Regions from separate parts of the Halobacteroides halobius DSM 5150 genome, predicted to be linked through region 2. Evidence: riboswitches for the same ligand, from Rfam matches in the RefSeq annotation. Region 2 holds a riboswitch; each other region holds the start of a gene.
What was found. Region 2 has a riboswitch for cyclic di-GMP ahead of HALHA_RS12615 (bifunctional diguanylate cyclase/phosphohydrolase). Riboswitches for the same ligand answer to the same signal wherever they lie in the genome.
Positions count from the first base shown of each region.

Region 1: linked by a shared signal. The riboswitch ahead of HALHA_RS02420 (hypothetical protein) and the one ahead of HALHA_RS12615 (bifunctional diguanylate cyclase/phosphohydrolase) in region 2 are both predicted to bind cyclic di-GMP.
Region 3: linked by a shared signal. The riboswitch ahead of HALHA_RS08775 (GspE/PulE family protein) and the one ahead of HALHA_RS12615 (bifunctional diguanylate cyclase/phosphohydrolase) in region 2 are both predicted to bind cyclic di-GMP.

Region 1 is NC_019978.1:487,678-497,847, reverse strand. Features, by position in the region: gene HALHA_RS12945 (N-acetylmuramoyl-L-alanine amidase family protein) at 1-701, opposite strand, end outside; gene HALHA_RS02440 (N-acetylmuramoyl-L-alanine amidase family protein) at 798-2,141, opposite strand; gene HALHA_RS02435 (hypothetical protein) at 2,197-2,685, opposite strand; gene HALHA_RS02430 (glucose-6-phosphate isomerase) at 2,825-4,264, opposite strand; gene HALHA_RS02425 (DUF3793 family protein) at 4,476-5,060, opposite strand; gene HALHA_RS02420 (hypothetical protein) at 5,196-5,720, opposite strand; cyclic di-GMP riboswitch class II at 5,808-5,891, opposite strand; gene HALHA_RS13420 (hypothetical protein) at 6,018-6,182, opposite strand; cyclic di-GMP riboswitch class I at 6,300-6,392, opposite strand; gene HALHA_RS02415 (general stress protein) at 6,498-7,016, opposite strand; gene HALHA_RS02410 (Spy/CpxP family protein refolding chaperone) at 7,118-7,678, opposite strand; gene HALHA_RS02405 (Na+/H+ antiporter NhaC family protein) at 7,787-8,053, opposite strand; gene HALHA_RS13785 (hypothetical protein) at 8,096-8,218, opposite strand; gene HALHA_RS02400 (SoxR reducing system RseC family protein) at 8,242-8,649, opposite strand; gene HALHA_RS02395 (NAD(P)/FAD-dependent oxidoreductase) at 9,174-10,170, shown strand, end outside.
Region 2 is NC_019978.1:2,585,194-2,595,363, forward strand. Features, by position in the region: gene HALHA_RS12585 (CheR family methyltransferase) at 1-450, shown strand, start outside; gene hflX (GTPase HflX) at 530-1,921, opposite strand; gene HALHA_RS12595 (redox-sensing transcriptional repressor Rex) at 2,230-2,853, opposite strand; gene lgt (prolipoprotein diacylglyceryl transferase) at 2,973-3,758, shown strand; gene HALHA_RS12605 (P1 family peptidase) at 3,781-4,689, shown strand; gene HALHA_RS12610 (thymidine kinase) at 4,697-5,332, opposite strand; cyclic di-GMP riboswitch class II at 5,525-5,609, shown strand; gene HALHA_RS12615 (bifunctional diguanylate cyclase/phosphohydrolase) at 5,628-7,226, shown strand; gene HALHA_RS12620 (patatin-like phospholipase family protein) at 7,223-8,488, opposite strand; gene HALHA_RS12625 (hypothetical protein) at 8,617-9,054, shown strand; gene HALHA_RS12630 (phosphoribosylformylglycinamidine synthase) at 9,117-10,170, opposite strand, start outside.
Region 3 is NC_019978.1:1,816,753-1,826,922, forward strand. Features, by position in the region: gene pilM (type IV pilus assembly protein PilM) at 1-174, opposite strand, end outside; gene HALHA_RS08740 (pilus assembly PilX N-terminal domain-containing protein) at 188-1,204, opposite strand; gene HALHA_RS08745 (prepilin-type N-terminal cleavage/methylation domain-containing protein) at 1,206-1,718, opposite strand; gene HALHA_RS08750 (type IV pilus modification PilV family protein) at 1,724-2,095, opposite strand; gene HALHA_RS08755 (prepilin peptidase) at 2,114-2,848, opposite strand; gene HALHA_RS13065 (type II secretion system protein) at 2,884-3,315, opposite strand; gene HALHA_RS08765 (type II secretion system F family protein) at 3,338-4,579, opposite strand; gene HALHA_RS08770 (type IV pilus twitching motility protein PilT) at 4,561-5,604, opposite strand; gene HALHA_RS08775 (GspE/PulE family protein) at 5,627-7,300, opposite strand; cyclic di-GMP riboswitch class II at 7,411-7,493, opposite strand; tRNA gene HALHA_RS08780 (tRNA-His) at 7,625-7,701, opposite strand; tRNA gene HALHA_RS08785 (tRNA-Arg) at 7,835-7,911, opposite strand; tRNA gene HALHA_RS08790 (tRNA-Gly) at 7,921-7,997, opposite strand; tRNA gene HALHA_RS08795 (tRNA-Phe) at 8,011-8,086, opposite strand; tRNA gene HALHA_RS08800 (tRNA-Met) at 8,100-8,175, opposite strand; tRNA gene HALHA_RS08805 (tRNA-Lys) at 8,180-8,255, opposite strand; tRNA gene HALHA_RS08810 (tRNA-Ala) at 8,266-8,341, opposite strand; tRNA gene HALHA_RS08815 (tRNA-Val) at 8,360-8,435, opposite strand; tRNA gene HALHA_RS08820 (tRNA-Glu) at 8,490-8,565, opposite strand; tRNA gene HALHA_RS08825 (tRNA-His) at 8,605-8,681, opposite strand; tRNA gene HALHA_RS08830 (tRNA-Arg) at 8,815-8,891, opposite strand; tRNA gene HALHA_RS08835 (tRNA-Gly) at 8,901-8,977, opposite strand; tRNA gene HALHA_RS08840 (tRNA-Leu) at 8,985-9,069, opposite strand; tRNA gene HALHA_RS08845 (tRNA-Phe) at 9,083-9,158, opposite strand; tRNA gene HALHA_RS08850 (tRNA-Met) at 9,172-9,247, opposite strand; tRNA gene HALHA_RS08855 (tRNA-Lys) at 9,252-9,327, opposite strand; tRNA gene HALHA_RS08860 (tRNA-Thr) at 9,334-9,409, opposite strand; tRNA gene HALHA_RS08865 (tRNA-Asp) at 9,414-9,490, opposite strand; tRNA gene HALHA_RS08870 (tRNA-Val) at 9,496-9,571, opposite strand; tRNA gene HALHA_RS08875 (tRNA-Glu) at 9,627-9,702, opposite strand; tRNA gene HALHA_RS08880 (tRNA-Gln) at 9,725-9,799, opposite strand; rRNA gene rrf (5S ribosomal RNA) at 9,876-9,999, opposite strand; rRNA gene HALHA_RS08890 (23S ribosomal RNA) at 10,090-10,170, opposite strand, start outside.

The DNA of each region.
Region 1 (10,170 bases), 550 kb from region 2:
TTCTTGCTAACTAATTTATAATCAACTTTACTAGCTAAATCTACTACTACTCTTACAGTATTACCGTTAAATTGAGCTACTCGCACTTGCTTAATTAATTTATTATCAACCTTAATATTATTTATTTTTTTAATTAGTCTAGTTGTTTTTAGATCAAGGACAATTCGTCTAGGATCTTTTAAAACACTAACTTTATGACCTACCTTTTGACTAATATTAATTGCTATCGCTTTATAATTATTAGTCTTTTGATACTTAATTTCTTTTAATCTGCCCTGCACCTCAAATATATTAACAATTCTTTGTTGAGGGTTAGACTCAATAACTAATCCTAATACCTCCCCTAAGGATTTAAGTGGGACCATTAATCTTCCATCTTTTTCTTTAGGGGCTACAGGCATCTTAATTAACTTATTATTAACTTGTAAATTTCTATCTCCTAATCTAAATTTGATAACTTTATCCTCTGTCTCTAAGCGCAATGTTTTAATTAAGTTAAACCATTTAAGCTTTATTGATAATGCATTAGATAAAGTCCTTAGAGGGATTAAAATATTTTGGTCTACAATCTGATAGTCTAAACTATTAGTAATTTTTTTATTATTAACTAACAATTTAATATCATCTGCAGCATATAAAGAATTAGAAAAACTACAAATTAAAACTAAAACCAATATTCCCATTAATAATCTCTTCGGCATCATAATAGCCTCCTAAACTGGAAGATCTCTTACAATTTACTATATTACATTAGTTATATTATTTAATTTCTTCTTAATTGGTTGATATCCTTCTTTTTAATCTTCTTTAGCAAAATATTTTTTTATTCCTGCTACAATTCCTGCTGCTGCTTTTTGTTGGAAATCATCACTATTTAACAAACGCTCTTCACGAGGATTAGATAAAAAGGCAGTCTCTACTAAAATTGCTGGCATATTTGTCTCTCTTAACACAGCAAAATTAGCTGCTTTTAGTCCATTACTCTCAAGTTTAATCCTTTCAACTAATTCACTTTGTACATACCAAGCTAAAGCCCAATTAGATTTTGAAGCATACCAGTGAGCATAAGTAGCTGTTCCATTAATCCATGGTTTAGAGTTTGAATTAGAATGAATACTAACAAACAAATCAGCTGACCACCTATTAGCTTGATTGGCCCGCTTTGCAAGAGAATAAAACTTATCACTTCTCCGTGTCATTTTAGTTCTAAAGCCTGCTTGCTTTAATAATTTATTTACAGATTTAGCAATCTGATAATTAACTGTCTTTTCTTGGACACCAGATGGGCCAATTGCTCCAGGATCAAACCCTCCATGGCCCGGATCAATCACTATCTTTTTAGTTCTTAGCTTTAGTTTAGGCTTTTTTAACTTTGGCTTACGGCTAATAATAGACGAAGTTACTACTTGAGTATCCTGGTTTATTTTTAAAACTAGTCCTAAAGAATTTCTTTTAATTTGATAATTACTCATTTGATTAATATCTACTACTACTCTAACCACAGCTGGATTAAGCTTAAATTGACTAACTCTAATCTGCCTAATAATGTTATTATTAACCTCAACTTTAGATTTTACTTCTGCTAAACTAACATTATATAGATCTAGCACTAATCTTTGCGGTCGATGATATAAATTAAGTTCATATTTTACCTGATAATCAGTATTAATTACTACTTGAGAACTATTAACTGAACTTTTAGTACTTATATCAGACACTCGATTTGAATAATAATAAATTGTTTTAGTACTCCCATCCCACTCTAGCTCTCCCCCGTACATTTTAGTTAAGAATCTTAGTGGAATCATTACATCATCATTTATTAATCTTATCCTAGACTCTAGAGGAAGAATACTAGAATTAACCTCAGCAATTCTACTTCCTACTTGAAAAGAAGCTCGCCAATACCCACTATTTACTTGTAATTCTTTTCTACCCTTTTTCCAAACTAACTTTTCTCCAAATTTCTCCTTTAAAATTTGAGCAGAGACTAATGACCTCCCATCAACAATCAATAATTTACTCTCTACATTTTGGCTATCAATTACTAACTTAATCTCTTCTGCCTGAGCTTCAGCAGGGATAGAAACGAAAACTATCATCATAGCTAAAACTATTATCATACTAAATCTAATATTCAATTCCCTAGCTCCTCTCTACTATAAATAATTGCTATAATTTATCGTATTAAAATTACTATAATGTTAACTGTGTTATTAGTTGGCCTTGATAATCAATAAACTTAAATTCTAAATCATCTGTAAGCATTAGTTGGGATCTATTTATTTTGACTAGATCATAAGGAGAATTAATCATCCCTAAAGATAATTGGTTAGTTGCTGAATAAACAAGTACTTCAACTATAACTTCTTCATCTTCAATTATGATTTCTTCTATTTTTATCTCTGATCCTATTCTTTTAGCCTCATTTAAAGAAACATAAATCAAAAAGAAATTATTATAATTAATATCTGATGTGATTAGGTTTTGATGGCACTTTGGTAGATTTAATATATCATCTGAACTGGTTATTAGGTTAACGTTTAATTTTATATCAGTGCTAAACTCTACTTTATTTTGCTTAAATGCTTTTGGATTTAAAGATGTAAAAGAAACTACTTGAGAATTGCCTAACCCTAACTTTTCCCATAATGAATTAATTAAACCTTTTTTGCTTTTACTCAATTTAAACCTACCTTTCTATATACAGAATTCAAGATTTAAGTTAAAAATCCTGTTATAAATATATGACACTAATTCCATTTTAATTAAAAAACCAAAAAATAAAAAATAGGCCCGTTATAGGGCCCATTAAAAATATAAGCTATAAGATTAAGCTATCATCTTTAGCTGGTCGAGAGTCAAATTCCTCTTTCATTTCAGCAAATCCTTCTCTACCTAAAACACCATAAGCATACTTTTTACCTAATTCTACACCTGGTTGATTAAACGCATTAATATTGTATAATTCACCACTCATAGCAGTTTGTAATTCAAATAAATAGAAAAACTGTCCTAAAGTAAAGGCATTTACTTCTGGGAATATAACTGTACAATTTAAACGATTTTGTTTAGTTAAAGCTAATTCAGTAGCTTTTTTCTCAGTAGTGATCAATTTATTAAATGTATGGTTGCCTAAATAAGAAACTCCCTCAATATCTTCATAACCAGATCCAATTTCTAATTCTTCCTTGAAATTCTCTACTTCTAAGAAAGTAACTACTTTATCATATGGCCCTTCCATGTATAATTGAGCTTGAGAGTGTTGATCTGTAGCACCTAAAGCTTTAATTGGAGTTGGCCCTACATTAACTACATTGCCTTCTCTATCAACTTCCTTACCTAAAGATTCAGCCCATAACTGTCGATACCAATCTGCTACATCTTTTAAAGCATGATTATAAGGCATCATTACAGACATTGGCTTTCCATCTTGATCAGCTAAATACTGTAGTACAGCATTTAAATAAGCTGGGTTGGCCCATAAATCATCTGTATCACAAACTTGAGCCATATACTCAGCACCAGCTAATAACTCTTCAATGTCAACTCCTACAAATGCAGAAGAAACTAACCCAACAGGAGTTAAAACTGAGAAACGCCCCCCTACATTATCTGGAATATAGAAAGTCTTAATAGCTTCTTCTTTAGCAATTTTAATTAATTTTCCAGAATCTTTACTAGTTGTAGCAATAAAATGATCACTAACAGCATCTTCTCCAAGATCTTCTACCACTGCAGCTTGAGCAGTTAAAAATTGACTCATTGTTTCAGCAGTTGTACCAGATTTAGAGATAACATTAAACATTGTTTTTTCTAAATCAAGTTCATCTAATAAAGATTTTAATCTAGTAGGATCAACATTATCCGGTACAAATAATCTAGGACAACCATTTCTAGCTTCTTTCTTTAGGTTATAATAAGGATCATTTAAAGCAGTCTGCACAGCAATATTACCTAAAGCAGAACCACCAATTCCTAACACTACAAAGTTATCATACTTCTCACGATTAGCTTCAGCAAATTCTTTAATCTCTTTAGCAATTTCTTTATGAGTTTCCGGAAGCTCCATAAAACCTAATTCTCCTGCTTCCTTAGCCTCTTTAATTGCTTGATGTCCCTTAGTAACTTTTTCTTGTAAGGCATCAACATCTTCTTTAGTATAACCATGCTCTGCTCCAATCTTATCTTCAAACATATTGTTAACATCTAATCTAATACGCATAGATTCTTTCCATTCTGCATCTTGATATTGATTACTCATTTTTATTCCTCCCTATTTTATTATCACTTTTTTTAAAAGATAATATACTGTTCAATCGTTTTCACGCTTTTCTACAATAAAATCAAGTATGTAATTCCTACTACATCACCTCATATTATTCTATTTACATTTCAAATATCCTGCAAAAAAATATTTTTTCTCAAAATATAAAAGGTTTAAGCAATATGTGAGGGCACATTGCTCAAACCTTTTATATCACTTTATGGAATTCTTCAACCAGTTCTATTTTATTTAACCTAGCATTAAATTTTTCTCTTGCCCTATCAAATTCCTTCTGTTTTAATAAAGAAACTTTTTTATTACCATAATACTTCCATTCACCTCTATGAGTAACCTCTAAATCAGCATAGCCCATAAACCCTAGAACATCTTTTAGAGGATAACCAAAGAAAACACCTATTTCATGAGGAAATTCAGCCCCTTGTAACCTCTTCTTTAATCTTTCTAAATATTTATTTAAACTATACTGCTTAGGATATCCTATATTTTTAAGAAATTTAAGTATATTTTTATTTTGTAATTGTTCTTCTAAAGCATGAGTATGATAGAAAAGGACTTTTTGCCTACCATTAACTATATCTATTTCTATAATTTCTAGCTGATTATACTTTAGAAGAGTCTCTTTACATCTCTGCCAAGAACTTTGTTCTTGGTTTATACTCCTTAATTCAGCAGGCTTAACCCCCATAATAGTAGCACCGATCCTTCTTAATAGACAATCGCAATTCTCTCTAAAATAACTTATATCTGTCTGGCATTGCTTGGCCCTTTTCATCTTTTCTCCTCCTCATCCAATTTTGACTAATTGAAATTGATTTTCAATATCTGCTTATAGTATAGCATTCATAAACTCACTTGTCAAAAAAATAAAAAACATCTTTCTTAATTGAAAGATGTTTTAAACAATTATTTATTTCACTATCCGATAATTTCTACTTTTACTGATTAAATAATCCTGAATCAAAGTTATATCCTTAAATGTGTAATTGGCTAACTCATCTACTAAATCTTTTTCTACTTTATTATTCAGATCTAAATAACTACATAATGATTTAGCTACTTCTTTAATCTTTTCTCTTTTACTATTATTAGAAAGCTTATTATAAGATATCATTAATTGTTCTCTTATTTCTTCTAATAAATTAGAATAACTACTTATATCTGTTACTAATAAAGAAGAAAAATCATTAGAAATACTACGTAGAACATTTGAACTAAGAGCTAAATCATTATTCTTAATTACAAAGGTAAAACTAAAGGAGTGAATAGCAACCAAAATCAAATTTAGATTATCTTTTGATATTTTGATTCCTATTTCTCTAAGTTCTAACTTATCTTCCTCTTCTGTTACCAATTCAACTAATTCTTCAGCTAAATCATAGCTAGATACTCTGCTACTTTTTCCTAAAATTTTCTTTAATATTCCACTATACAATATAAGCCCCCCCTTTTTTTAACATCCTACTAAGTTATAAGATTATACATTATAACAAAAAGACCTAAATCTTTTAGTATTATACTAAAAGATTTAGGTCGGATTCACCATTGACTCCATATAATCCTGGTGACCAGATATGGATTATACTTCTCTGTCTCCTAAATAATCTCTTATTTTATTTATCGATTTAAATATATAGCATTCTATGATTATTTTAACATATTATAAATTAAATGTAAATATATCCATTTAATTTATTACAACTTTTACTCTTGGTTACTACTAACTTTAAACTTACTTACGATTGTTACTAACTTTTCCTAAAACATTAATAAACTTTGAAAACTCCTTATTTTGATACTTATCATTTAAAGCATCCATACAATTTGACTTATCCTTTAAACAAATATTGATGATCCATCCTAAAATAACAAAACCAATAATCACTGAAAGAGGCATAATTATCACTCCCTAATTTTTATTAAACAACATAAAATCTATTATAATTATCCCTCTTAAATAAAAAACCCCATTCCTCGCAAAATAAATTTAAGGAATAGGGTACACCTATATCCTTTCGGTAACCTGACCATCATAGCATCATAAATACTATGCCGTAGACTCATAGCTTTGCGACCTTATCTTTCAATAAGTGTGCCTTTTTCGAGGGTTACTTTAGTTGTTTACTTGCAATTATTACTATAATATCCTGCTTATTATAATATTACTACATAATACTCAATTTTCCTCCATAAAAAATGAATTATTTTTATTTTAATGTGTTGCTACATCCTTGGCCCCTTCTTTTCGTAAAATATCCGCCACATCATTAATTCTGGTCTCGTCTGTACCTTCAGCAGCTACTAAAATTTTTCCTTCCTCTACTCTTTTGGCATATCTTTGACCTGCTTGTTGGTCTAACCCGTAATCAACTAAACCACCTGCAACTCCTCCAGAAGCTGCTCCAGTTAAACCAGCAGCTAACGGGCCAGCAGCTAAAAATGGACCTGCTCCTGGAATTGTTAATAAACCTGCACCAGCTAGTATTCCTGCTGCTCCTCCCAAAGCCCCACCAGTAACACTACCATCAGCTAAATTTTGGTCAGTTCCTGTCATTTCTGCTCCTGCTTCAATATCAGCATCTTTATTTTGCTTAGCTACTAATGAAATTTTATCTTCAGAGATCCCTTTATCCTTCATCTTATTAACTGCATTATTAGCTTCAGATTCATTATTAAATACTCCTAAGACAGTTGACATATCTTTATCTCCTCCTACTGTAAATTTAGTCATAATTACACCACCTTATTAATTCTCAAATATATTTTAACCAACTTTATAATTTAATATCCTATTCAAAAAATAGAAAAAAGGGACTATCCTTTTAATAGTCCCTAAAATCTACTTTTTAATAATCTTTTAATCTTAATAATTACCATCCCCATCATACCATTATTACCATTCATCATATAACCGCCCATCATTCCGTAGCCACCCATATGACCTCTAACTCTTCCTCCTCTACCTTGGCCCATTATACCACCAAAATTCATCATTCCGTAATCTTCCATAATTTCTAATTGTTCAGAGCTCATCATATCTCTGATCTTCAATTGCATCTCAGTCATTAATTTATACATCTTATTTCTCAGTTGGTTAACTTCTTTTTCTGCTTCAATAATCTCATTCCGCTTAACATTCTTATTAAAGTATAAATCTCTTGAATTATCATTTTTATCCACTATATCATCCATTAAATCATGCATTTTATCTTGATATTCATCTCGTAAATGATTGATAGAATCTAATTGTTCATCTGATAAATTCAAATCTTGAGGGTAGTCATTATTTTTATTTATTTGGTTAAAATTACTTCCTCCTCCATGAGCAAAAGCATAAACTGAAACTCCTAACACCAATGTCATTACTACAGCAAATCTTAAAAATTTCTTCATAGCTATCTCCTCCTATTTTATTTAAGTGATAATTTATAAACTTTTTATCTTACACTTATAGTATAGGAGGTAAATATTAAAAAAATATTAAAAGAATAATAAGTTTCTTTAAAGATTATTTCTTAAATCAGCTTCAATAACCATTGGGATTGAAACACCTGTGATTGAAGCTAAAGGAATAGCAATTGGCATTAACAAAGCAAAACTTCCCCAAGATGAACCAATAAAATAAGTTACAAAAGAAGTTATTACGAAAACAATAACTGGTACTAGGCTTCCTGATAGATTATTACCTAAAGTTGATGTGATCAACTTCGATAACCCTAAATCGTTAGTAATATCCTCATGACCATAATTATTTCTTTTATCTGGCATAATAATTCCCCTTTTCAACTAATTTTATCTTTTCAACTAATCTTAATGGCAACTATAATCATCATCACTATTGTCATTATCCATAATTCCCAACTTACTTCCAATTAGATAAAAAGCTCCTGCTATAACCCCAATTAAAATAATACCTGCTACTAATTGACCCATTTTATTCCCCCTAACATTAATATTTAATCAATAATTTCTGTTATCTTGGATTGAGGATTCATTTTCTTTCCCAATATTTTTATTACTACAACAGACAAAACTAAAAATACAATTGCTCCTATAATTCCTCCTACTTCACCTTGTTGAATAATAAATTTGTCCCCTATAAAATAACCACCTACCAAAGCCAAAAGGGGAAACAAATATACCAATAATGCAGCTGAGACTAAATTGCTTCCTTCTAATTCTAATTTTACTCTTTGTCCTTCATAAGCTCCTACTTCATTATTAACTTCTACTAATAATTCATCTTGTTCATGATCTTCAGCTAATTCACAATTCTTCTTACATTTACTACAAGCTGAATGACGCTCAATTTTCACTATGGCTACTTTCCCTTTATTAACCATTACTTTACCTAACTCTTGCATTACTCTTACCTCCTCCTAAATATTAATGCAATATTATCTACTAATTTTCCTCTCTTATTTGTACTATCTAATTTAAAATTACTAGTCTCTTATGTTCATTTATTCATTAATTGAATCCAGTTATTGTGACTGATAAAATACCACTGTAGGGTATATTAATAATAAAAAATAAATCAATAAAAATTATTTATTAGTAAACTTAAAAATAACCTCCATCAATTCTTCAATCTTATCATATACTTTATCTTGCTCTATAATTGTATCATTATCCTTATACCCATACCCCCTATTAGTATTATCTTATGGAAAGAATACTATAATATAACTATTCTGTCAAGAGCAATAATAAAATATTTTATTTGATGAAGTTTCAAAATCAAACATCTTTTTATTCCAATTAAGAAGTAATTTGAATATGAAAAAACTTCCTAGCATTAGAAAGCTCAGATGACATTACTTTAGATTATCCTTCATTTATAATATAATTTAATAGTATAATCAACTATACCGGAGGGAGAAACTAAATGAAGAGAATTACAATAGTAGGTGCTGGAGTAAGTGGTTTATTTTTAGCTTATACTTTATTGCAGAAAGATAGAAAGTTACAGATTCAAATTATAGATCAAGGTCGTCCACTTAAAAAAAGAAGTTGTCCCTTACAAGAAGAGACTAAACAGTGTGTTAGTTGTAATAAATGTGATCAATTATCAGGACTAGGCGGAGTTATGGCCAAGTCGGAAGGAAAGTTTAATTATACAACTGACTTTGGTGGTAAACTAGCTACTAAATTAAATACTGATACAGCTTTTAAACTACAAAACAAAGTCGACCAGATTCTCTATTCGTTAGGAACGGATAAGACAACTCATTACAGTACTAAAAATCCTAAGTTGATCCAGGAAGCAAAAGAACATGGTTTAGAGGTACTAACTACTACCGTTAGACATTTAGGAACAGATCTAACTTATAAAATTACAACTAATCTATATCATCGTCTGAAGGATAGAATTGATTTTAGATTTAATACAGAAGTTACTTCCATTGATAAGCAAAATAGATTTTATTTACAAACTAATCAAGGGATTTATAAGACTGATCAGCTTGTTTTAGCTACTGGGCTTACTAGTAATAATTTGTTAGGATCTTTTCCCGAGGTTACTACCTTTAATACTAGGGTTGATTTAGGAATTAGAGTTGAGATGAAGCAAAAACAGCTTGCGAGTATTCTCCAGGATAATTTTGAGACTAAACTGCGTTATCAAGGAACTGATTTTACAGCTACAACTTACTGTATGAATCCCGGCGGACAGGTGGTACGAAAATATCACCAGGGACTAGTAATGGCGGATGGGCAAAATTATGCTGAAGGTACAGCAGCTACTAATAAACTAAATTTTACTCTGTTTGTTCCTCGCTACTTTCCTACTTCAAAGCAAGCAAGAGATTATGCTGCTAATATAATCGGTAGAATTAATCAAAACCGGGAACGAATAATTGTTCAGCGTTGGGGAGATTTAAAAC
Region 2 (10,170 bases):
GCTTATACAATTGCAATCATCCTCAATCAATTAGGGGTTGGCCCTAAGCGTTATGAAATTAAAGCAACTGATATTGATTCTACAGCATTAGCTACCGCTCGTAAAGGGAAATATAAACCAACTAACCTTAAAAAAGTTGATCAATCAATTATTGATCAATATTTCACTAAAGAAAATAATAACTATCTCCTTGATGCTAAAATTAAACAACAAGTTAAATTTAAAAGACTAAACCTACTTAAAGATGACTATGAAACAAATATAAATTTAATCTTGTGTAGAAATGTCTTTATTTATTTTACCAAAGAGATAAAAAATAGGCTAACTCAAAAACTAAGTCAAGCTTTAACTGATGATGGAATTTTATTTTTAGGAAATACAGAATATCTACTGCAACCTAAAAAATATAATCTAGAAAAATTATATACATCCTTTTATAAAAAGGCTTAAAATTACTACTTAATAAAGAATAATAATTAATATCAATACAATTAATTATTTAAGAGGATCAATATTGATCCTCTTAAAATTAAATTTTATACTTCTTTAATTTAGCTGCTAACCTATTAGGTATTTGAGCCTCTAATTTAATTCCTTGATTATCATAACTTCTATTTAGTACTCGCCCTTCTTGATATATTCGATCTAGCCAATTGGCTTTATCATAAGACAATTTAAGCTTAACTTTAATCATTCCTTGAACAATAAAGGAAGAAATTTTATTTAGTAATCTTTCTTTCCCTTTGCCATGCAAAGCTGATATAACTACACTATTAGGGTAATCTCGTTGTAATAAATCTAACTTATTATCTGCTACTAGGTCTGCTTTATTAAAAACAGTAATTATCTCTTTATCTAATACACCTAAATCTTCTAATTCATCATGAACTACTGCCATTCTTTCTTTTAAATTAGGATGACTACTATCAACCACATGTAATAATAAATTAGCTTCCTTAATCTCTTCTAAAGTTGCTTTAAAAGCAGCTATCAAATCATGTGGTAACTTTTTAATAAATCCAACTGTATCACTAACAATCACTTGCCTACCTATTGGTAACTTTATTTGACGTAAAGTAGAATCTAAAGTAGCAAACAACCTACCTTTAGCTTCCACTTCTGCTTTAGTCAATAAATTCATTACAGTTGATTTACCTGCATTAGTATAGCCTACTAATGAAATGACTGGATGACGTCGATTTTTACGCTGTAACTGACGATTCTTTCTTATCTTCTTTAAATCTTTTTTTAACCGATGGATTCTTTTTCTGATTCTTCTACGGTCTATCTCTAATTTAGTCTCACCAGGCCCTCTAGTACCTATACCGCCACCTAATCGGGACATTTTAGCTCCTTGACCGATTAGTCTAGGCAATAAATACTTTAGTTGAGCTAATTCTACTTGTAGTTGGCCTTCTTTAGTTTGAGCTTGTTGGGCAAAGATATCTAAAATCAATTGGGTTCTATCTATTACTTTTACACCTAAACCCTCTTCTAGATTACTATATTGAGCTGGAGTTAATTCATCATCAAAAATAATTACATTAGCTTGCTGGTTAATTAAAGTTCGCTTTATTTGACTAACTTTCCCTTGGCCTATGTAATAGGCGGGATCTACTACTCTATCTCTAATTGTTAAGTTTGTTACTACTTCTACTTTTGCTGTAGTAGTTAGATTTTTTAACTCTTTTAGGCTTTCTTCTTTACTTCCTACCAAAATAGCCCGTTCTTGACTTTGTTTTATTTGATGAGTTTCTACATGACTTAATTCTTCTTCTAATTTATAGACAATATCTACATAATTAAATGTATCAGCTTCCTTTAATCCAAGTTGTTGCTTTGCTATACCAGTCAATCTACCTTGTTTAATTTCAGGAAAGATAATCTCTAAGTACTGTCTATTTAAATTAAAATAAGTCAAATTATCCAACCGATATTTTAAAACTAACTCTTTTTTTATCCTTCTCTTTCCTTTATGAAATACTAATATCCTTAATCCCGATAAACGCTTTTTACTTCTTCTTCTTCTAACTCCTTCAATTAAATCTGTCTGTAAAGTGCCTAACTGATAATCTATTACTTGGCCTTTACGATTTAGTAATAAATTAATTTGCTCTTCGTTAAAATCAACTACCTTATTTAATAATTGTTGTGTAATTAACTTTCCGCGTTCTAATCTAAATTCTAATAATTTATCAAGATTATTAATTTGTTATCTCCTCCATTAAGTTACTCCGATAGGTGATAAGTTAGACTGATTAAGCCGATAGATAGATCTTCATTACGAACTTCAATTTCTTCAGGTACCTCTAATCTAGTAGGAGCAAAATTCCAAATAGCTTCTACTCCATTAGCAACTAATTTGTTAGCAATCTGTTGAGCTGAATCTGCTGGTACAGCTACAATAGCAATTCTAATATCCTTTTCTTGTACTAAATCATCCAATTCAGATACAGAATGAATTTTTACATCTCCTAAATGATTCCCAATCTTACCTTGGTCTACATCTAAAGCATAATTTATTTCAAGGCCTAAATTCCTAAAGTTGCCATAGTTAACTAGAGCTTGGCCCAAGTTCCCAGCCCCTATCAAGACAATCTCCCAATCATTATCCAAACCTAAAATCTTCTCTAAGTTCTTTAATAAAACAGATACCTCATATCCTACTCCTCTTCTCCCAAATTCACCATAATAAGATAAATCTTTTCTTACCTGGGTAGAAGGAATTCCTAACATATTCCCTAAATCCTTAGATGAAATAACTTCTACTTGTTGTTCTGACAATTTTTGTAAACAGCGGTAATAAAGAGGTAACCTCTCTACTGTTGTTGCTGGAGTTCTTATTTCTTTCATAATATCTCTCCTTTTATAGTTTATAATAAGTATATTCTTGACTATTCATTAACTTTATTATAATCTTAAATTTAAGTCTGGTCAACCACAGAAGCTTCAAATATGAAGGAGGAAAACAAATGAATTCAACTTATCTTGATCCTATAGCTTTTAAACTAGGTCCTCTAACTGTTTACTGGTATGGAATTATTATGGCGTCTGCTGTATTAATTGGATTACTATTAGCTACTAACGAGGCTAAACGAAGAAATATCGATCCTGAATTAATTATAGATCTTGTCATTTGGGGGATTCCTTGTGCAATTATTGGAGCACGTACTTATTATGTCATCTTTCAATGGGATTATTATAGTCAACACCCTCAAGAAATTATTGCTATTTGGCACGGAGGGCTAGCTATTCATGGTGCCTTAATTGCTGCTTTATTAGCCGGGGTTACCTTTGCCTATAAAAAAGGAGTGTCCTTTTTAAAACTAACTGATATAGCTGCTCCTAGTATTATTTTAGGACAGGCTATTGGTAGATGGGGTAATTTTATGAACCAAGAAGCTCATGGTGGCCCAGTCAGTAGAAATTTTTTAGAAAGCTTGCATCTACCGTATTGGATTATAGAACAAATGCAAATTAATGGCATCTATTATCATCCTACATTTTTATATGAATCAATCTGGAACTTATTAGTTTTCCTATTCTTAACTCTTTACTGGAAAAAACAAGACTTCCTCAAACCTGGTGAAGTATTTTTAAGTTATATTAGTCTTTATTCTTTCGGTCGTTTCTTCATTGAAGAGATGAGAACAGATAGCTTAATGTTAGGTTCTTTTAAAATGGCTAAAGTAATTAGCGTTGTTATAATTTTATTTTCTGTTGGAATTGGCTACTATAATCATTATATTAAAAACTAATAATTATTTAAGGGGGCCAACAATGAAAGATTATATCACTGATGTACCTGGAATTAAAGTAGGTCATGCCCATAGTAAAGAAGGAATGACAGGATGTACTGTTATTTTAACTGAAAAAGGAGCTACTACTGGAGTAGATGTTAGAGGATCGGCACCTGGTACTAGAGAACTAGCCCTTTTAGATCCTATTAATACAGTAGACAAAGCTCATGCTATTTTATTAACTGGAGGAAGCGCTTTTGGATTATCTGCTGCAGATGGAGTTATGACTACTCTAGAAAACAAAAAAATCGGCTTTAATGTAGGCGTTACTAAAGTACCTATTGTTCCTGCAGCTGTTCTATTTGATCTTGAGGTTGGGGATTATCAAATCAGACCTAATGCTACAATGGGCCAACAAGCAACCAAAAATGCTTCTTCCACTGAAACTAGACTAGGAAAAGTAGGAGCTGGGATGGGATGTACTGTAGGAAAACTACTAGGCATAGAGCAAGCTAGTCCTAGTGGTTTAGGTAGTGCCAGCCTACAATTAACAGATGAAATTTATGTTGGAGCTCTAGTAGCAGTTAATGCCTTTGGAGATATTTTAGATAAGAAAGGAAAAATTATTGCTGGCTGTAAGGATGAACAAGGAGATTTCATCAATACTTATCAAGCAATGAAAGAAGAAGAAATAAAAGGTTTTGGTAAAAATACCACCATTGGGGTAGTTGCAACCAATGTTCAATTAACCAAAACCGAAGCTAACAAGGTAGCTCAAGTAGCTCATAATGGTTATGCAAAACATATTCGTCCTGTCCACACTATGTTAGATGGAGATACTATTTTTGCTTTAAGTACAGGTGATAAAAGGATAGATATTAATCTGCTAGCTACAGCAGCTAGTCAAGTAATGGGCCAAGCGATCGTAAAAGCAATTGACAATGTATAATTTACAATTATTTCTTCACCTCGTGACAACGACGACAACGAGCTTCATACTCTTCATCTCTACGGGGATTATCATCCCACTCCGTAGTAGAACCCGCTCCTACTACTACCACTGGATCATCAATACTAGCTGGTTGACCAGCAATTAATCTCTGGTTTCTAGTAGCAGGGTTAGCACACTTAACACAGACAGCATGTAACTTAGTAACATATTCAGCTCGAGCCATTAATTCTGGGATAGGTTTGAAACCTCGTCCTGCAAAATCAGTATCTAATCCAGCAATAATCACCCTTAACCCCTGCTGCGCTAGCTCATCTGCTAAAGGAACCAATTCTTCAGAAAAAAACTGTCCCTCATCGATAGCTACCACATCTATAGTATCTGTTTCTTTTTTTTCTTTAATTTTATGATTAATATCACTTACATTATCTACAATTTCTGCTGTTATTTTATTTCCAGTATGAGTAGTAACCTCAGTATCACTATAACGATTATCAATACTTGGTTTAAAAACTAAAATATCCTGTTCAGCAATCATAGCTCGTTCAACCCTTCTAATCAATTCACTACTTTTACCTGAAAACATTACCCCAGTAATAACTTCTAGCCAACCTGTTTCTACACTTCCATAATAGCCATGCACTAATAAAACCCCTTCCTAAAGTTGATTATAATTTCTACCTTTACTATTATAAGATTATCTTTAACAAAAAACAACCTTAAATAATTAATTTTGAATCCAAAATAACTCTGTTTTTTTATTACTAATAGAGGATAATTTCAAGTTTTGTCTAAATATGACTATAAAGCAACCTATGCTACCAATTAATAAATCAATTATAAAGGAGCTATGAAGTATAATCTATAACTGGTCACCTAAGGGTTATATGGAGCTAATGGTGAACCCACCCTGTATTTTTTAATATAAGGAGGATATAATGATTATTAATCAAGAACCCCAGCCTAATGAAGCTAAGAAAAAAGACTTTGCTAAATTTACGATCCTTTTATTAATTCTCTCATTAATTTTAGTAACTACTTCTCTTTTAATAAATAAATACCTATATTTAACCTATGCCATCTTAATTATCATCATAATCTATACTATACATAAGTTAAGAGTTACTAAAGTTAAAGAAAAGAAAAAAGAATTTCGTAGTCTCCTTGAAAAACATAAAATATTATTAAACAATGTTGAAACGCAAATTTGGTATGCAAACGATACGGATTCATACGGAATGGTAAACCAAGCCCATGCAGATTTTTTAGGAGTAGAAAAAGAAGAATTGAAAGACAAAAACTGTATTACTAGCAATCAGGAGGTATTTACTACCAAAGAAAAGATTACAACTAAACAATGGGTTAAAAACTATAAAGGTCAAAAAAGACTATTATCGATTACAAAAATACCTAAATTAAATACTGCAAATGAAGTTGAATATGTAATCTGCACTGCTGAAGATATAACTAAAGAATATAAAAAAGAAGAAAAAATAAAACGTTTGACTTTTCATGATAGCCTAACTGGTCTCTATAATAGAAGGTATTTTGAACAAGAATTACAAAGACTTGATACCCAAAGGCAATTACCTTTAAGTATCATCATTGGAGATGTTAATGGACTTAAATTAGCTAATGATGCATTTGGGCATCATTTAGGAGATAAGTTATTAAGGAAAGCTGCTCAAACCATCAAGAACTCTTGTCGTAATGAAGATATTGTAGCCCGTTGGGGAGGAGATGAATTTGCAATTTTATTACCTCAAACTACTGAAAAAGATGTTAAAAAAGTCTGTTCTAGAATAGAAAAAGACTGTAAAGAAAAAGATTTAGGTCTAATTGACATTAGTATTAGCTTAGGACATGCAACTAAAAAACTACCTACCCAAAGCTCTAAAGATATCTTTAAAGAAGCAGAAGACTGGATGTATAAAAAGAAATTAAAAAAGAGCAGAAAGTTTCATAATAAAACCATCTCCTCATTAAAAGAAACTTTAAAGAAAAAAACTCATGAAACATTAGAACACGGCCAAAGAATAGAAAGCTTAGCTCTTAAATTAGGAAAAAAATTAAACCTAGCAAAGCCTAAATTAAATAATCTATCTTTACTTGCTAAGTTCCATGATTTAGGTAAGGTAGCAATCTCAAAAAAAATACTCGAAAAGAATAAGTCTTTAACAGAAGAAGAGTGGGGGAAGATACAAGAACACACTAAAATAGGATACCAGATAGCAAAATCTTCTTTTGAATTACGTCATATTTCACAAGAAATTTTAAATCATCATGAATGGTGGAATGGCTCAGGTTATCCCCAGGGATTAAAAGAAGAAGAAATTCCTCTTTTAGCAAGAATAATTGCTATCATTGATGCTTATGATGTGATGATTCATGGAAGGACATACCAAAAACCACTTAGTGAACAAAAGGTTTTAAAAGAGATTAAAAAGAAAGCAGGAATTCAATTTGACCCTAAGTTAGTGGAAGAATTCATGAAAATAATAAGTAATAACAAAAAAGCAAGAGAGAGGGCTGATTAACCCTCTCTTTTATAGTAATTGTGGACTGGAAATTCTTGTTTATAAACCCTAATTTTCTTTCTTTGCCCGATAAAGAAGTAACCAGCCTTGGCCCTAGCTCCCTGATTCCAAATAAAATGTAATAAGCCCTTGATTTTATTTCTTGTTGGCTGGATAAAATTAACAAATAATACCGTATCATCACTTTCTATTCGATTATAATGAGAATAACTATCTCTTCCATCTAAATCGATTACAGTAAATTTTTTACCCAATCTTTTAGCTACTAGATAAGCAAATAGATAGTTATCATCATTTAGAGTGACTATTCCATCTATCTGCTTTAATTTCACTTGCTTTCTAATATAACCTTCCATAACCTGACTATATTCTTCTATTTCAACTGTTGTTCCCTCTAGCTGTCTATTATTCTTCCCCCTAAAATCAGCTGGTAGTTTTCTATCTATAAAATAATCTAGATTATCCTTTACTTGCTGATAGCCGGACATATATAATTTGTTTTTCTCTTCTCTAGATAAAGAAAAATCTATTACTTTAATCCCTAAAGTCGGTATTGAAATGACATAAGCATCCGAAAGCTCAATTTGTCTTCTCTCATTAACTGTCATTACCATCTCTAATAAGTTAGTTAAATAGTCTATCAAATTGTCTATTTTACTTGGTTGACCAGGTTTTTCATCTATTAATATTAAACCTAAAGTAGGACGAGATGAATCAGCAAAGACTTGTAAAGGAAAATTATTCATTACTCCTCCATCAATATATAGCCTAGAGTTATAATGATATGGCTTATAAAAGATAGGTATACTCATTGACATCCTCACTGCTTTAGCTACCGAAAATTGTGGGGTCTGTTCTTTCGAAAACACCTTTGTGCTTCTATATGTTGCATCAGAAGCTATAACCTTAACTTCTTTATTTAAATCTTCGAAGACTCTTACCCCTTTTGCTTCTAACCTCTCTGCCATCCAATCCAAAAATTCATTTCCCTTATATATCCCGTATTCGGTAAATAATCTTATGATAGAAAAATCATCTTTAAAATCCTCTAAATCTTGCTGATAAATTAATTCTTTTAACTTGTCAATGCTATATCCTGCCCCATATAGTGTAGCTATAATTGCACCTACTGAACTGCCTGCAAGACTGACTATTTCAATCCCTTCTTCTTCTAAAGCTTTTATACCACCTAAATGGGCTATTCCTTTTACTCCACCACCACTTATAGATAAATTAATCCTTAAATCACTTATTAAATCCACCTCCTTAATCTATACCCTTATAATTAATATATTTCTAGTTGATAGCTTTTGTTACCTAATAATTAAAAAAATAGCCTTTCATTAGAATTGGAAATATTATATAATATTTAATAGAAAGGAGGAAAAAATTGAAAAAAAGAATATGGTTGTACTTATTAGTTTTATTTGTTTTTATTTTCTCCAGTAATATTATTCTAGCTAAAGACATAGTTGAAATTAAAAAAAATATCTACCCTGCAAATATCTTAAATTTATACAAGACTGGAGATAAATACCCTTCTGTAGGTATTAAGCACCATTTAGAAAAAGGAATTTATTTAGGGGGGAACTTAGAATATCAGCAAAGTGATGGAGCAGAATTAGAATTAAGTTCAGTTTATATGATTCCAGATGTTTTTATTTTTGATTTTTATGGTGGAGGAGGATTAAAAGTAAATATTAAGAACAAAGACCTAGATCCTTATCTACTATTAGGAAATCAATTTATCTTCTTATTTTCCGAAGTTAAATATTATTTATCTGAGGATCAAGTAGAATCTCGTGCTGGATTTAAGTTTAAATTTTAATCCAAAATTAAACAAGGACGCCAGTTGGCGTCCTTTAGATTTACCCTAGAAATAATTTATTATTATTTTGCAAAGTATTCTACCCCAGCCTTAAATATCTGTTGATCCTTCTTTCCTATTATATTTTTGGCTACATTTGTTCCAATACGTTCTGAATGCCCCATCTTACCTAAAATTCGACCATCAGGACTTGTAATACCCTCAATAGCATAGACTGAACCATTAGGATTAAAGGCTATATCAGATGTTGGAACCCCAGCAAAATCTACATATTGAGTTGCTACTTGTCCATTATCCAATAGTTGTTCTACCAATTCTGCACTGGCTACAAAACGACCTTCACCATGAGATACAGGTATTGAATGCACATCTCCTACATCTACGTTAGATAACCAAGGAGATTTATTTGATACTATTTTTGTCTGGGCTACACATGAGATATGACGTCCTACTTCATTATAAGTTAGTGTTGGTGCATCTTCTGTTAGCTCTCTTATTTCTCCGTATGGTACTAAACCTAATTTAATTAAGGCTTGGAAACCATTACAGATACCTATCATTAACCCGTCTCTATTATTTAATAAGTCGTTTACTGCTTCTTTTATTTTAGGATTTCTAAAGACTGTTGCTATAAATTTACCTGCCCCTTCAGGCTCATCTCCAGCACTAAATCCTCCTACTAAAGCAACTATCTGAGCATCCTTTATTGCTTCTGACAGAGCATATATTGAATCTTCTATCTGTTCTGGTTCTAAATTTTTAAAGATTAAAGTTTCTACTTCTGCTCCTGCTTCCTTAAATTGCTTAGCTGTATCATATTCACAATTTGTTCCTGGAAAAACAGGGATTAAAACCTTTGGTTTATCTACTCTATTCTTGCAGACAGGCATATCTTCTTCTTGATAGGGCTTAAATTCAAATTCTTCTCTTCTTTCTGTTTTAGTTTTATAGACATCTTCTAGTGGTTCTTCCCACACTTTTATAGCTTCAGTAATAGATATTTCTAGACCATTAACTGTGATTATTTCTTCGGCATTTGTTCTACCTAATACTCTATAATTTACTGCTCCAAATAATTCATCTAGATCTTCTTCTGCTCCAATTTCTAAGACTAGC
Region 3 (10,170 bases), 770 kb from region 2:
ATTTAGTACTCCTTCTTGAACTGCTGCTTGAGGAGTCTTAGCAACCGCAACATTAGTTAATAATATAGTATCATTTTCCTTTTCTAGCTCTACTATCTTAATTAAGTTATTACCGATATCTAAACCAATTACTTGTTGTTTAAATAAATTTTTTATTGTATTTAGTATCCCCATTACTTCACCTCACTTAATCTTCTTGCCAAGAGATAATTGCTACTTTTTCTTGAGCTAAGTATAACCTATTATAATTAGGTAATCTAGGACTTATACTTGGGTTATTACCATAAAAGATAAAATCATCTGGGGTTAATAATAAGCCATTAAAAGTTATATTATTAACTTTTCCAGTTGGCCCACCTAATTTAATCCCTTCTTGAGCATAAACTAAACAATTATTCATTACTAATTTATTAGCACTACCATTAACTAAAAATTCACCCTTAATAATAAAATAAATATTCTCTAAAGATGAGTGGAGATTAGCATTAGTAATTCTTAAATCACCATCTACTACAAGAATTGCTGGTTGCTCTTTTGCTCTAGCACTAAAGGTTGTATTCTTTAAATCTACATTAATATCTGATTTAATATAGAAGATTTCACCTTTTATATCTCGATTATTAAAGAGTAGATTACTATTATAAATATTATTGCTTTGCTTTGCTTTTGCTTTATATTTATCAAAGTTAAATCTAGGAATAGTAGTGGCCATAGTAACTAATTCATCCAGATTATTATTTTTCTTACCATTACTTTTTATCTTACTTTCTCCACCTACAATAATATTTTTTCTAGGGTGTTGAGTAACTAAAGACTTTAAGCTATTAATATTTCTACTACCAGTTATTCTAACTGTAATAGTAATCTTTTTAGTTACTTCTCCAATCTTACTTATAGAATTAATTTTTAAATTACCCTTACTATCATAAATATTAGATAAATTAATCTTTTCATCTTCAACTCTAATTACTGTAGGTAAGTGCTTTAGATTTAATCTTCCCTTTTTTAATTGACTATTAATAATATCTATACTTCTTTCTATTCCTGCTTCCGCTAAATAAAGAGCTTGAATATTCTTTTGGTAGTGGTTGACTGACTTTAGTTCATTATTTATTAGTACACTAGTTCCAATGACTAATATCATTAATATAGTGATCACCAGTAATGATAAATAAATAGTAAAACCTTGTTCACTAGTAAACATTTTATTTAGTCCCTTCCATTTTATAATATCTAGGATAAACTTGGTGGTTACTAAGCTTATAACTTTGGTTTTGATTAGCTAAAATTAAATCTATGATTATCACTTGGTTAGCTGATTGTTTAAATTTAATCTCCTTTACTTCTTCAAAAGCAATGGACAACTTATCTATATTATCCCACCTACTACCGGGCCAAGCTCCTAAACCATCTATAACCTGATAATAAACTGTTTCTTGTTTGGAGTTAAAATAATATCTAATATATTTTTGCTTACCTTGTTTAATTATTAATTCAAAATCACTTTTAATCCTTAGTTTATCAGCTTGTCTAATTTGTTCTTCTAGCTGACTAATAATCAATCTAGCTTGTTGCTGTAAGTTAACTTGTTGGTAATTAAACTGATAAAACTTCCAACCAATTGAATGAATATCAATGATAATAATACTAACTATACTAATCATAACTAACACAACTAATAGCTCAACTAAAGTAAAGCCTTGATTATAATTCTTCATTATTATCATCTTCTTGAAAGCAAAGTTACAAGCTCTAAGCTTTGCTTATTTTCCCATAAAATTTTAACCTTTATCTTTTTAATATCACGCTCACCTTGATAAGGAAGTATAATGACTTTTCTTTTAAACTTTATTCCCTGGGAGATAATTCCTGTATATTGGGTAGCCTTTAACTCTAAATTGCTGAATTTAGTCGCTTTAAGTCCTTCTATAGCCTGTTGGCCCAAGTGTAATGCCTTAGTTCGGTATTTTACTTGCTGAATAACCTTAGTTTGCTTAACTAAAAAGCCCATAATTGGGAGTAGAGCACTAGAGAGGATAACTAGCCCCACCATCACTTCAACTAAAGTCATTCCTTCTTCTTGCTTTAGTAACATATTATTTATGCTCCTTAATTAGTATAATTGAAAATAAAAATTAATAATAGGCTCTCGAAACAACAAAACCAGTATAGTCCCAATAGCAATAAATGGGCCAAAAGGAATCCTACTTTTCCGATTTTTAATCCCTAAACTTATTAATCCTACTCCTAGAATTGAGCCTATCAAAGAACCAAAAAAGATACCTACTAAGGTATCTCTAAGGCCAATAAATGAACCAATCATAGCTACTAATTTAACATCTCCTAGTCCCATTCCACCAACTAAAGCAATAATTAATAGTAAACCAGCCGGAATTAAAAGTCCCAGTAATGAAGCTCTAACAGAAATATGATTAAATACTACACTAGCTAATAAACCAGATATAATCCCTAAGTAAGTTATTTTATTGGGGATAATCATTAACTTAAAATCAATCACACTAGCCACAATTAGTAAAGCAACTAACAAACTATAAGTCATAAATTGACTACTTAAATGATATTGCTGGAAAAGACCAACTACTAGCCCCCCAGTTACTAACTCAACTAGTGGATACTGCCTTGAAACCTTTGTATTACAATAACGACATCTACCTCTCAATAATAAATAACTTAGCACCGGCACCAAATCCAGTGCAGCTAATTTAGTTTTACACTTTGGACAATAAGATCGGGAAACAGCTACCCCTTCACCTTGAGGTAGACGATAAATTAAAACATTTAAAAAACTACCTACTATCAGACCTGATAAAAAGATTAATGCTAACATTTGTCACATCCTTTGGTAAATCAGCTTTATTTAAATTAGAGCTTAGTTGCAGCACTTTCTTTTGTTCCAAAACCTTTTTCTCCAATATAAAAGGTAGTATCTGTATTACCACTTTCAATTTCTATTAAATAACCTTTACTGTTTCCATCATTATCAACAGTATAAGTAAAAGAATCAGATTTAATATCTGGTTTAATATCTGGTAAACTAACTGTCGTTAATGTATCATCTAAAGCAGCATAATCAGCTACATCTGTAGTTGATGGATATTTCCCATGTGATACATAATACATCTCCATCCCACTTCTAATTGTACTTGCTGCTGCTTTTATTTGAGTATCTCTAGCTTTCCCTAATACACCACTTAATTTAGGAATAGCAATCCCTGCTAAAATCCCAATCACAGCAATTACAACCATTAATTCAATTAATGTAAATCCTGACTCTCTTCTTGTTTTTTTAAACATTAATCCCACTCCTTTTAAAATTTTAAATTCCTTGCATCAAATTAAATAAAGGCATCATCACTGACGTAACAATTCCTCCTACTACTAAACCCAATAACAAAATTAATACTGGCTCAAGTAAAGATACAACCTGCTCAATTGTATATTCTACCTCACGATCATAAAAATCAGCTACCTTATTTAACATCTGGGCCAAGGTTCCTGTCTCTTCTCCTAACTCAATCATCTGTAAAAACATCTGAGGAAATATAGTACTCTTTTCTAAAGGAGTTACCATACTTTGGCCTTGACTAATATTTTCTCTAGCTTCAATAATCTTATCTGTAATTACCTGATTAGTTACTACATTACTTACTACATCTAACCCCTCTAAAATAGAAACACCACTCTCTAATAAAACACCTAAAGTTTTACTTAATCTACCAAGGGAGACTTTAATAATCAAATTACTAATCACAGGTATTCTCAATAATAGAGCATCTACCTTTCTTTGGCCCTCAGTTGTTTGATAATAACGTCTAGCTACTAATCCACTAATCAATATAGCTAATATAACTACATACCAATAATCTCCTAAAAAAGTACTTAAAGCTAATAAAGCACGAGTAATTAATGGTAACCTAACATCAAACTGAGCGAACATACCTACAAAAGTAGGTAAAATAAATGTTACTAAAAAGACAACTACATTGACTGAAATTAAAGTAATTACAGCCGGATAAACTAAAGCAGAAGTCACCTTCTGTTGAATCTCTCGCTCTCGTTCAAAGTAATTAGCCATTTCTTCTAAAGTATTATCTAATACCCCACCTGTTTCACCTACTCTTACCATACTAATAAATAATTTAGAAAAAATATCCTCTTGCTCAACTAAAGCCTCTGATAATGCAGTTCCCTTCTCTACCTCTTCTTTAATTGAACTAACTGCTTCTTTTAATTTAGGATTAGGGGTCTGTTCTTTTAATACTCCTAAAGTCCTAACTAAAGATAAACCTGAATTTATCATTGTTGCAAACTGACGACAAAAAATACTTAAATCTTTTAGCTTTACTCTTCTCCATTGCTTAAAGATTTTTCCTAAATTCTTTCTTTCAGATTTTTCTTCAATTCTAGTTAAATAATAACCTTGCTCTCTTAATTGATCAACTGCACTATCTTTATTTCTAGCCTCAATAACCCCATCTACTAAATTACCAACTTGATCTCTTGCTTTATAATCAAAACGAGGCGTAATAAAGCACCCCCTTAAATTAACTTTTCTAATGTCTGACGATCATTTGCTTGTTCTAATGCAACTTGATGACTAATTTTTCCTTGTAAATATAAATCTCGTAAAGAATAATCCATAGTATGCATACCCTCATGTTTACTTGTTTGCATTACTGAATCTAATTGATGATTCTTTCCCTCACGAATTAAATTTTTAACTGCAGAATTTACTAATAATAGTTCAGTAGCTACTTTTCGTTCTAATCCATCAACTGTAGGTAATAATTGTTGGGCTAATACTCCTTTTAAATTCATAGATAACTGTGTTCTAATTTGTTCCTGTTGATAAGGTGGAAACACATTAATAATACGATCAATAGTCTCAGCAGCATTATTAGTATGTAAGGTTGCTAATACTAAATGACCAGTCTCTGCAGCAGTAATAGCAGTTGAAATAGTTTCTAAATCCCTCATTTCACCAACTAAAATGATATCAGGGTCTTGCCTTAAAGCAGCCTTAAGACCACTAGCAAAATCAATAGTATCCCTGCCTACTTCACGTTGATTAACTAGACTTTTTTTATGTTGGTGTATATATTCAATTGGATCCTCTAAAGTAATAATATGCTTACTATAATTTTGATTAACTAAATTAATCATAGCAGCTAAAGTAGTTGACTTTCCACTACCAGTTGGCCCAGTAACCAAAAAAAGTCCTCTCGGTTCTACAGCTAATTTCTTTAACTTTTCTGGCAAACCTAAGCTATCCAAATCATCAATCTGATTAGGAATAATTCGTAATACTAAAGCTGGATTATTTCTTTGATAAAAAGCATTAACTCTAAATCTATATCCATCCCACTGATAAGCAAAGTCTAATTCTTTATCTGCTTCAAATTGATTCCTTCTATCCTCTAATAATTCATCTACTAAATTATTAATTTTATCTTTATTTACAATTTTGTCATTCATCTTTTGCAATCTACCATTAACTCTGACCATAGGTTCTGTCCCCATAGTCAAATGAATATCTGAAGCTCCTAACCTAATCCCTTCAGTTAATAAATTCTCTAATTTCACTACAAACTCCTTCCTCCCCTAGCTAAATTTTAGTGACTCTCATCGCCTCTTCTAAGCTAGTTATCCCTTTTTCTACCTTTTTTAAAGCAGCATCTTCAAGAGTATTCATACCTTTTGTTTTTGCTACTGATTCAATTTTAGCTGCTGATACTTTTTCTACTACTAATTCTTTTATTTTAGCTTCTACCTCTAACAATTCGTATATTGCAGTCCTTCTTTTATACCCTGCCTGATTACAGCTTCTACATCCTTCCCCTTGATAATGTTTAAAACTATCTTTTACTTCTAAAGTTTTAGGAGGAAGTAACTTTTCGCTTTCTACTTTACAATTATCACAAATCTTTCTTACTAATCTCTGAGCTATAACACCTAGCACTGAAGAAGCAACCAAATAAGGTTCAATCCCCATATCTATTAATCTTGTTAGAGCTCCTGCAGATTGATTAGTATGTAAAGTGCTTAATACTAGATGACCAGTCATAGCAGCATGAATAGCTATCTTTGCTGTCTCCTTATCTCTAATCTCCCCTATCATTATTACATCCGGGTCTTGACGTAAAATAGATCGTAAACCATTAGCAAAACTAAGTCCTGCTTTAGAATTAGTCTGTACTTGATTAACCCCTTTTAATTTATATTCTACTGGATCCTCTACAGTAATAATATTTTTACTACTAGCATCCATAAAATTCAAAGCAGAATAAAGGGTCGTCGTCTTACCACTGCCAGTTGGCCCAGTTATCAATAACATACCATGAGGTTGATTAATCATCTTCTTAAAAGCAGGTTTAGCCTCAACAGATAAGCCTAACTCATCAATACTTAACATTACATTATCTTTATCTAAAATTCTAATAACAACCTTCTCACCTTCTACAGTAGGTAAAGTGGAAATTCTTAAATCAACCTTAGTATTAGCTAATTTCATCTGAATTCTTCCGTCTTGAGGTAATCTTCTTTCAGCTATATCCATTTCAGCCATAATCTTTATTCTAGAAACTAGAGCCGAAAGTGTCTGCTTAGGTATATTCATTTCTGTATGTAGTATCCCATCAATTCTATATCTTACTTGCACTTGATCTTCATCCGGCTCTATATGAATATCACTAGCTCTTGCTTTAACTGCTCTAGCAATAATGCTATTTACCAATCTAACTATTGGAGCATCTTCTACCATCTGCTGTAAATTATTATCTTCTAATTGGCCTGAATTAATCCTATCTATTTTTAAATCTACATCCTCCATAAATTCATTAACAATATCAGTCTCACCAAAATACTGATTTATAGCATTTTGAATTTCTTCCTCACTAGAGATACCTGGAATTACTTCACAATTAGTTTTTATCCTAATATCATCAATTGCTAAAATATCCAAAGGATCAGCCATAGCTACAGTTAAGGCATTATCTTTTTGTTTTACTGGAATAGCCTTATGTCGTTCAGCTAAAGATTTAGGAATCATATTAATAACTTCAGGATCAATTATCATTTGTTTTAAATCTAGCCGGGGAATTCCTAACTGAAATTCTAATGCCTCCATTACACTCTCATCAGTTACCAACCCCATCCTTTTTAATATATTCCCTAATCGTTGCTCAGTATTTTTCTGCCTTTTTAATGCTTCATTCAATTCTTCTTCAGTAATAAAACCGGCCTCTACCAAAATATCCCCTAACCTTTTCTTTTTAATCATTAGTTCACCTCATTTAATTACCAATTAATACTATTATAACCAATTAAATAAATTTAATTATGAGACAAAAAATAGATAAATAAAACCGCCCTAAAACTTAGATAAGATCTAAGAATATAGGACGGTTTCACCATTAACTCCATATAACCTAGGTGACCAAATATGAGTTATACTTCATCGTTCCTAAATTATTTGATTTATCACAAACATAATAATCTATATAATAAATTTATCATCTATTTCATTATTTTGTCAAGTGAAATAAAATATAATTATATGGCTAACAAAAAAATAAAAAAATCTCCCTCTACAAAGGAGATTAATTGGGGTGGATGACGGGATTCGAACCCACGGCCTCAGGAGCCACAATCCTGCGCTCTAACCAACTGAGCTACACCCACCACGATATTTAATTGATAATTAACAATGGAGAATTTACAATCGAATTCAAAATCTAAAACCTAAAATTATATAGTTTTTTGTCTTTAGGGTTTAATTGTCAATTCTCAATTGTACATTGTAAATTGATTGATATGGCGTGCTTGGGAGGATTCGAACCCCCGACCCACGGCTTAGAAGGCCGTTGCTCTGTCCAGCTGAGCTACAAGCACTTATTTAATTGGAGCGGGAAACCGGACTCGAACCGGCGACACCCAGCTTGGAAGGCTGGTGCTCTAGCCAACTGAGCTACTCCCGCATATTAAATTAAGTGGTGGCAAGACCCGGATTCGAACCGGGGACACGAGGATTTTCAATCCACTGCTCTACCGACTGAGCTATCTCGCCACAATTAAAATTATGGTTGCGGGAGCTGGATTCGAACCAGCGACCTCCGGGTTATGAGCCCGACGAGCTACCAACTGCTCTATCCCGCGTCAATGGTGAGCCATGGAGGACTCGAACCTCCGACACCCAGATTAAAAGTCTGGTGCTCTTCCAGCTGAGCTAATGGCCCAGAATTTAATTGGTGGAGATAGTCGGGTTCGAACCGACGACCTCTTGTCTGCCAGACAAACGCTCTCCCAGCTGAGCTATATCCCCACACTTTAAACGCTGAAATGGTGGGCGAAACAGGACTTGAACCTGTGGCCCCCTGCTTGTAAGGCAGGTGCTCTCCCAACTGAGCTATTCGCCCGCAATATTAACTGAATAGTCTAAAAAGAACTTAATCTATTTCAAATAGTAAACTTGGTACCCCCAAGGGGATTCGAACCCCTGCCGCCAGGATGAAAACCTGGTATCCTAGGCCACTAGACGATGGGGGCCTAGCTGAATTTTATTCCTATTAGAATCATAAAAATAATTGGGGTGGATGACGGGATTCGAACCCACGGCCTCAGGAGCCACAATCCTGCGCTCTAACCAACTGAGCTACATCCACCATGATATTTAATTGATAATTAACAATGGAGAATTTACAATTGAATTCAAAATCCAAAACCTAAAATTATATAGTTTTTTGTCTTTAGGGTTTAATTGTCAATTCTCAATTGTACATTGCAAATTGATTGATATGGCGTGCTTGGGAGGATTCGAACCCCCGACCCACGGCTTAGAAGGCCGTTGCTCTGTCCAGCTGAGCTACAAGCACTTATTTAATTGGAGCGGGAAACCGGACTCGAACCGGCGACACCCAGCTTGGAAGGCTGGTGCTCTAGCCAACTGAGCTACTCCCGCATATTAATGGTGCGAAGGGTGGGAGTCGAACCCACACGCCTTGCGGCACTAGATCCTAAGTCTAGCGTGTCTGCCAGTTCCACCACCTTCGCATATTAAGTTAAGTGGTGGCAAGACCCGGATTCGAACCGGGGACACGAGGATTTTCAATCCACTGCTCTACCGACTGAGCTATCTCGCCACAATTAAAATTATGGTTGCGGGAGCTGGATTCGAACCAGCGACCTCCGGGTTATGAGCCCGACGAGCTACCAACTGCTCTATCCCGCGTCAATGGTGAGCCATGGAGGACTCGAACCTCCGACACCCAGATTAAAAGTCTAGTGCTCTTCCAGCTGAGCTAATGGCCCATCTAATGGAGCTGACGACCGGAGTTGAACCGGTAACCTGCTGATTACAAGTCAGCTGCTCTGCCAATTGAGCTACGTCAGCATTATGGCGGGGACGACGAGATTCGAACTCGCGATCTCCGGCGTGACAGGCCGGCGTGTTAACCAACTACACCACATCCCCATAAATGGTGGGCGAAACAGGACTTGAACCTGTGACCCCCTGCTTGTAAGGCAGGTGCTCTCCCAACTGAGCTATTCGCCCGCAATATTAACTAAATAGATTTAAAAAGAACTTGATCTATTTTAAATAGTAAACTTGGTACCCCCAAGGGGATTCGAACCCCTGCCGCCAGGATGAAAACCTGGTATCCTAGGCCACTAGACGATGGGGGCCTAGTCAAATTGTTAGTTTTATTGGCTGGGGTGGCTGGATTTGAACCAACGAGTGCAGGAGTCAAAGTCCTGTGCCTTACCACTTGGCGACACCCCATTAATAGTTTATCCTTATTAACACAAGGAGTATTATATACTATTAATTACTAACTGTCAAGAAATAATTCAATTGATTCTGGCAGCGACCTACTCTCCCATAAGGCTGCCCCTATAGTACCATCGGCGCTGGAGGACTTAACTGCTGTGTTCGAGATGGTCCTTCGAACCGGCACATCCTGTGCCACTTAGGACACTAGAACATCCGTGTTCGTCGGGAACAGGTGTTACCCCTCCGCAATCACCACCAGAATATTTTATTACACTTTCAAAACTGCACAATAGTCATTCTAGATTAAACCCTCGCTCTATTAGTACCAGTCAGCTTAATGTGTTACCACACTTACACCTCTGGCCTATCTACCTGATAGT